One region of the Alistipes sp. UBA1686 genome, then DNA from elsewhere that is predicted to be linked to it. Evidence: riboswitches for the same ligand, from Rfam matches in the RefSeq annotation. Region 1 holds a riboswitch; the other holds the start of a gene.
What was found. Region 1 has a riboswitch for cobalamin ahead of B3C38_RS03375 (YncE family protein). Riboswitches for the same ligand answer to the same signal wherever they lie in the genome.

Region 1 (3,972 bases):
AAGCCCGAAATAGCGCCGCAGGCGATGGTCGTAAAGAGCATCGGCAGGATCGGAAACCGCTCCGGATCGGCGATGCAATTTTCCAGGGAGGTAAACTCTGGGATCGTGTATTTACCGCTGAAAAGCAGCACAGCGAGGATTCCCAGCGCCATGAAAAGCAGTGCGCAGCCGAAAACCGGATAGATACGGCCGATGATCTTGTCCACGGGCAGCAATGTCGCCACGATATAATAGATCAGGATAACACCCAGAATGATGAGTAGCAACCAGGAGAACCCGCCGAAGGCAATCCCCGACAGTGCCGGGGCGTCGATACGGTTGGCGATCAGCTGAGCGGGCTGCGACAGGAAGACGGCACCGACGAGCACCATCAGTCCCACGGAAAAGACCCGCATAAGCTGCTTTACCCCCGGCCCGAGGTAGGTGCCGACAGTCTCGGGCAAACTCGCACCGTTGCTGCGCAGCGAGACGATCCCGGCGATGAAGTCGTGCGCCGCCCCCATGAAGATACCGCCGAAGGTGATCCACAAGAATGCCACGGGGCCGTATGCCGCGCCCAGTACGGCACCGAAGATCGGCCCCAACCCCGCGATATTGAGCAGTTGTATGAGGAAAGTCCTCCACATCGGCATCGGGATATAATCCACCCCGTCGAACGACGTGGCCGAAGGCACAGGCCGCGCAACATCCACGCCGCACAGGCGTTCGAGATAGCGTCCGTAGGTGAAATATGCTGCCACGAGGAGCGCCAGGCACCCCAGGAAAGTAATCATAGCCCGGTCTGTTTTCGGTTAGTTTTGACGCGAATATAGCAAGAAATGCGAGAATTTTCGGAAAATTGTTGCGAGAAAAATATTTTTTTCAGATATTTGCAGTCCCAAAGAGAACTTAATGTTCTCGGTAAGCCGAAATAGCTCAGTTGGTAGAGCGTTTCACTCGTAATGAAGAGGTCCCGGGTTCAAGTCCCGGTTTCGGCTCGGAAAGGTCGCCATACGGCGACCTTTTTTCGTTATAAGACCTTGCGAACCCGAATTTTTTATACTTTTGTTGCGCAATGGTTCGCAAAGGGGTTCCGCAACCCCCAGACCGATTAAAAGGGAATGCCGTGAAAATCGGCAACAGTTCCCTCTGCTGTGAGTTCCTGCCACCCGAAATGGCACAACAAGTCCTGACAATCTTTTGCCACTGGCCCCAGTCCGGCCGGGAAGGCGTCTCGACGGGAACGAGTCAGAAGACCTGCCGTTGCAATGATTTTACAATCCAGGGGAATGGATCGTGATCGGCATGAAGAGCCTGCCGGCAAGGCATATTCCCGGATGTAAAATCAGTTTGACAAATACGAAGGCCGCACCGGACATCCGATGCAGCCGGCTGCAGCCCCGTACCAGGGAAGAGGTGGGGCGGGCCGTTTCTTTAATTTTCGACGCATGAAACGGATTTTACGACATATCCTGCCCGTGATCCTGTGCCTGCCGGCACTGGGCGGCTGCATGAAGTGGGACTACGCAGACATGGAAGAGTTCGCCGCGACGGGGCCGGGGTTGTTCATCACCAACGAGGGAAATTTCCAGTACGGCAACGCCACGCTCTCCTATTACGACCCGGCAACGAAAAAGGTCGAGAACGAGGTTTTCTACCGTGCCAACGCCATGAAGCTGGGCGACGTGGCACAGTCGATGACCATCCACAACGATTTGGGATGGATCGTCGTGAACAATTCGCATGTCGTCTTCGCAATCGACCTCCGTACATTCAAGGAGGTGGGCCGCATCACGAACCTCACCTCGCCGCGGTACATCCACTTCGTCTCCGACGAAAAGGCCTATGTGACCCAGCTCTGGGACAACCGCATTTTCATCGTCAACCCCAGGCGGTACGAGATCACGGGCTACATCGAGTGTCCCGGCATGACACCCGGATCGGGATCGACCGAGCAGATGGTACAGTACGGGCAATACGTCTACGTGAACTGCTGGTCGTACCAGAACCGGCTGCTGAAGATCGACACCCGAACCGACAGGGTGGTGGACGAACTGGTCGTCGGCGTACAACCCACATCGCTGGTACTGGATGCCAACGACAAGTTGTGGACGATCACCGACGGCGGTTACGAAGGCAGCCCCTACGGATATGATGTTCCGGCACTGTACCGCATCGACGCCGCCACGTTCCGCCTGGAAAAGCAGTTCCGTTTCAGAGAGGGGGATGCCCCCTCGGAAGTGCAGCTCAACGGCACGCGCGACACGCTGTACTGGATCAACAAGGATGTCTGGCGCATGCCCGTAGCTGCCGAGCAGCTCCCGGCGCGCCCGTTCCTCGAATACCGGGAGACGAAATATTACGGGTTGACGGTCGACCCGGACAACGGCGACGTCTACGTGGCCGATGCCATCGACTACCAGCAGCAGGGGATCGTCTACCGCTATACGGCCGACGGCGACGCGGTAGACGAATTTTACGCGGGCGTCACCCCGGGCGCCTTCTGCTGGAAACGATAACCCGACAAACACGCAAAGCAATGAAGAGACTCCTAATCCCGCTGTTCAGCATCGCCCTCTGGTGGAGCGCCGCCGCCCAGGACAAGGCGCCGTCGGACGGAGGGTGGTGGAACGAGAATCCGTCGCTGGTGTTGCCCATCCGCGCAGTCGGGGTGACGGGCGTGAAACCCATGAAAGAAATAGGCGTTCAGAAAACGCAGCTCGACACGCTCGTCCTGCACGAGAACATTGCCTTGTCGATGGCCGACGTGCTGACATTCAACTCGTCAATCTTCATCAAGCAATACGGACGGGCGACGCTTTCGACGGTCGCATTCCGCGGCACGGGCCCTTCGCACACGCAGGTGGTGTGGAACGGCATGCGCATCAACTCGCCGATGCTGGGCATGACCGATTTCTCGATGATTCCCTCCTACTTCGTCGACGACGCACAACTGCTGCACGGCACCTCGTCGGTCAACGTCACGGGCGGCGGCCTGGGCGGTGCGGTCATGCTGGCGACCAAACCCGCCGGTACGCAGGGCTTCGGGCTGCAATACACCCAGGGCATCGGGTCATTCTGGACGACGGACGAATTCCTGCGTCTCACCTACGGCAACGACCGCTGGCAAACCTCCACGCGCGTGGTATATTCGTCGTCCCCCAACGAATATTCCTACCGGAACCACGACAAGAAGGAAAACATCTACGACGACGAGCACAACATCATCGGTTCGTACTATCCCCGCGAAAAGCACGACGACGGAGCTTTCCGCGACTTCCACCTGTTGCAGGAGGCCTATTACAACACGGGCAACGGAGACCGGTTCGGCCTGAACGCCTGGCTGATCGCCTCGAAGCGCGGGCTGGGGCGCATGACGACCGATTACGGCGATCCGAAGAAATTCATCAACGAACAGCGCGAACGTACGCTGCGCAGCGTGCTGTCGTGGGATCACCTGCGCCGGAACTGGAAAGTCGCGGCCAAGGCCGGATACATTTACAGTTGGTTCGCCTACGACTACGCCAACGACGTGGGCAACGGGAAACTGGAGTACATGACCACCTCCCGGAACTGGTACCACACGCTCTTCGTCTCGGGCGAAGGGGAGTACTACATAGGCCGCAAATGGCTCTTCACGGCACAGGCCGACCTGCACCAGCATTTCGTCACGAACAACGACCGCAGGATCATCTCGCAGGACATGAACCGAAAGACCATCGGATACAACCACGCGCGCACGGAGCTTTCGGCCAGCATCACGGCCAAATGGATGCCCACCGAACGGCTGGGGCTGTCCGTCACGCTGCGCGAAGAGATGTACGGCGCGCAGTGGACGCCGCTCATCCCGGCGTTCTATGCGGACTACCTGATCTCGAAACGCGGGACGATCCGGGCAAAAGCCTCCGTATCGCGCAACTACCGTTATCCCACGCTCAACGACCTCTACTTCCAGCCGGGCGGGAACACCGACCTCGTGCCGGAATCGGGGTT
Region 2 (3,972 bases), on a different contig from region 1:
AGTTCGACACCCGTTTCATGTAGCCGATCACGCGGGTCAGGTAGTCCAGGTTGTCGCCGTGGCACTCGGGGCACTCCTTCAGGTAGCGCTTGTCGATGTGCCCGCACTCGTTGCATACCGTGTTGGGGATGTTGAACGTGAAATAGTTGCATCCCTCGGCAGCCGCTACGCGCAGCAGGTGGCGGTACTGCTCCTTCGAAAGGTGATCTTCGAGGTTCATGTGTAGTGCCGAACCGCCCGTGAGGTGGGCGATGTAACGGCGGCCGTGGAGTCGGAACTTGTCGATCACGTTCAGCGATTCGTCCTCGACGACATAGAAATAGGAGTTGTAACAGTCGCGCGGTACGACGTAGCCGTCCTCGCGATCCCATTTGGCGTGTTTCACGCCCACGTTCTCGGCCGGGATCATCTCGCAGTTGAACATGAGCTCCTTCGAACGGTACTTCTTGTTGTAGCGCTCGATCAGCCCCAGTACACCCTGTACGAAATCGACGTAGTCGTCGTTGTCGTTGATCGGGATGCCCAGGAACTCGGCCGCCTCGACCAGCCCGTTAACACCGATCGTGAGGTACTGGCGCGCGAGGTTGATATAGCCTGCGTCGAACAGGGGCAGCATCCCCTTGGCCTGCAAATCCTTGAGGTTCTCGTTGTAGGCCGTCTGCACTTTGTGCACCAGGTCGACGATCTCTTCGAGGTAGGTCTGGTAGTGCATGCCGTTCTTCACGGCATACTGGATGCAGCGGTTGAGGTTGATCGTCAGCACGCTCTTCGAACCGGTCGATACGCCGCCGGCGCCGAGCGTGTAGCTGAACCCGTTGTCCTGTATCTCGTTGCGCAGGCGGCAGCACGACGACAGCGAGTCGGCGTTGTCGCTGATATAGGTGAAGAACGAGTGCCCCTCGGAGTACATCTGCGCCGTGATGTCGCCCCACTCCTTGTCCATCACGTCACCGTCCCTGGTCAGCAGGGCCATCGTCTCGACCGGGAAGGTCAGCACGGTCTTCGTGCGCTCGCGGTTGAACCACGTCATGAAACGCTTTTGCAGCCACGACAGCGATTCCCAGTGCGGCTTCGTCCCGTCGGGGAATACGAATTCGCCGAACAAGCTTTCGAAATAGTAGCGGTCGTAATAGGCCACGTTCCAGAACACGGCCTGGAAGTTACGCGCCCCCGTGGGCTGGTTGATCGAGTAGACGATCTGTTCGAAACAGTCCGTAATCATCTTGTCGATCGTCCTGTGCTTTTTCGAGAGGTCGACCACCTCGTCCGCCCGCTTGTAGTAATCTTCTCCGTACTCCTGTTCGATGAAATAGTTCATATACATCAGGAATTCCGGCGTGGCGCAGGCGCCCGAGAGCATCGACGACACGATGAAGACCATGTTGACGAAGCCGCCGCAGAACGACTTGAGGTTGGTCGGGCGCGTCGAGTTGCCGCCCACCGAGAGCGTGCCGTTCAGCAGCCACGGGTACATCGTGATCGAAGCGCAGTAGTTGGCCATCGACGTTTCGTCGTTCTTGTAGATGAAGTGGTCTTTCAGCAGGCGGAGGTATTTGTCCGAGAGTTCCTTGCCGTACATCTCCTTGATGCGGTCGGTCAGCAGCCGGCGGTTGAGCCGGATGAAGTTCTGTTTGGGCAGTTCGCCGATCAGCGTGGCGATGTTCTTGTTCTCGACGTTGGCGTTGGCATCGTATTTCGAACCCGTCGCGGGGTTCGAGGCATCGCAGTAGTTGATCAGGAATTCGAGTTTTTCGCGGTCTTCGCGATCCTCTGTGTGCTTCTGGCGGTAGAGCATGTAGCTCTTGGCCACGGCGAAATAGCGTTCGGCCATGAGCGCCACTTCGACCTGGTTCTGTATCTCCTCGACATTCATGCCGTCGGAGATATGTACGCGGCTGAGTACCGACGTGAGGTCGTCGTCGGTGGCGTATCCGCCTACCGAAAGGAATGCCTTGCTGATCGCGCGTTTGATCTTCTCGAGCGAAAAGGGGGCGCGCTTGCCGTCGCGCTTGACGATGTAAATTTCCGAAATGCCCATAATGTATCTGTATTTGTTTGTAAGTCTTGCCGTACGGAGGCGGCATCCCCGCCTGCGCAGTACGCAGGACAGCCATGTCCTTACCCCTGAATTGTCCGGTGTAAAATCTGTTCCGGGCACCGCCCTAAATCCCGAAGGCGGATGTCGCAGCTCGCAAGGCAGGTCTTCTGGCTCGCCCCATCCGCACGCCTTCCCGTCCCGGGGGACAGTGGCTCAAGAGAGTGCGGAACGCAATCAAGGCTTACAGCTACGGGAATAGCCCCTGATTCTCACAGGAGTTCCCTTTTGATCCCGTGCCGGCAGCCGCCGGCGGGGAACCTTGCTCCGGAACAAATGTAGACATACTTTCCCGGATCGCAAATATGCGTGCGGGCAATTAATGAACAAATTGTAAACAAAAAATGCAGGGCCATTCCGGCCCTGCATTTCCTTTTCCGGGACGCCCGTCCGCAACCCGGTGAGCATCAAACCTCCTGCCTGTCCGCGCCCGTTCGCTCCCCGCTTTATTTGCGCATCGAGAGCGAAATCCGCCCGCGGGCGGTGTCGATCCCGGTGACCCGCACCTCGACCTGCTGTCCCAGGTGCACGACCTCCGCCGGCGAGGCGACGTAGCGGTCGGCCATCTGCGAAATGTGCACCAGCCCGTCCTGCTTGATCCCGATGTCGACGAAAGCTCCGAAGGCCGTGATGTTGGTGACGATGCCCGGCAGCGTCATCCCTTCGCGCAGGTCGCCGATCGTGTGCACGCCGGGGTCGAACGAGAAGGCCTGCAACTGTTCGCGCGGGTCGAGGCCGCGCTTGTCCAGCGCTTCGACGATGTCCGTCACGGTCGGAAGCCCCACCTGTCCGTCCACGTATCTTTCGGGTTTTATCGCCTTGCGCAGCTCCTTGTCGGCCAGCAGCCTGTCGACCGTCGTGCCCGCGTCGGCGGCCATCCGCTCGACGATATGATACGATTCGGGGTGCACGGCGCTGTTGTCCAGTGGGTTATTCCCGCCTACTACCCGCAGGAATCCCGCCGCCTGTTCGTAGGCCTTGGCGCCCAGCCTCGGCACCCTGAGCAATTCTTTACGGCTCTTGAAATCGCCGTTCGCGGCGCGGTACGCCACGATGTTCTCCGCCAGCGCCGGCCCCAGCCCGGAAATATAGGTGAGGATGTGCTTCGAGGCGGTGTTGATGTTCACCCCGACCCTGTTCACGCAGCTTTCGACCACCGTGTTGAGCCTGGCCTTGAGTTTCCCCTGGTCGACGCTGTGCTGGTATTGCCCGACGCCGATCGACTTGGGGTCGATTTTCACCAGCTCCGAGAGCGGGTCGATCAGCCTTCGGCCGATGCTCACCGAGCCGCGCACCGTCACGTCGTAATCGGGAAACTCCTCGCGCGCCGCGGCCGACGCCGAGTAGACCGATGCGCCGTCCTCGCTGACCATGAATATCTCCACGGCTCCGTCCAGTCCCAGGCCGCGCACCAGCTGCTCGGTTTCGCGCCCCGCCGTACCGTCGCCGATTGCGAAGGCCTCGGCCCTGTATTTCCCCGCCAGCGCCCGCAGCGTTTCCGCCGCTTCGGCATAGCGGCCCTGCGGCGGGTGCGGGTAGATGGTCGTATTGTGCACGAGGTTGCCCTGCGAGTCCAGGACGACGACTTTGCAGCCCGTGCGGAATCCGGGGTCGATGGCAATCACGCGCTTCTGCCCCAGCGGCGCCGAAAGGAGCAGCTGCCGCAGGTTTTCGGCGAATACCCCGATCGCCTCGTCGTCGGCCTTCTCCTTGGCGGCCGCGAGCAGCTCGGTCTCTATCGACGGTCGGATGAGCCGCTTGAGCGAGTCGGCCACGGCGGCCTCCATATATGTGCGCGTAGCCGATCCGGGACGTATGAACCGGCGGCAGAGCGCTTCGGTGATGCGCTCCGTGTCGGCGTCGACCGAGATGCGCAG

Region 2: linked by a shared signal. The riboswitch ahead of nrdD (anaerobic ribonucleoside-triphosphate reductase) and the one ahead of B3C38_RS03375 (YncE family protein) in region 1 are both predicted to bind cobalamin.

Annotation. Positions count from the first base shown of each region.
Region 1 covers NZ_DCKA01000010.1:44,761-48,732, forward strand. Annotated here, with positions in the region: gene B3C38_RS03365 (carbon starvation CstA family protein) at 1-773, opposite strand, end outside; tRNA gene B3C38_RS03370 (tRNA-Thr) at 905-977, shown strand; cobalamin riboswitch at 1,039-1,258, shown strand; gene B3C38_RS03375 (YncE family protein) at 1,428-2,498, shown strand; gene B3C38_RS03380 (TonB-dependent receptor plug domain-containing protein) at 2,519-3,972, shown strand, end outside.
Region 2 covers NZ_DCKA01000018.1:177,031-181,002, forward strand. Annotated here, with positions in the region: gene nrdD (anaerobic ribonucleoside-triphosphate reductase) at 1-2,038, opposite strand, end outside; cobalamin riboswitch at 2,179-2,375, opposite strand; gene B3C38_RS08750 (Tex family protein) at 2,542-3,972, opposite strand, start outside.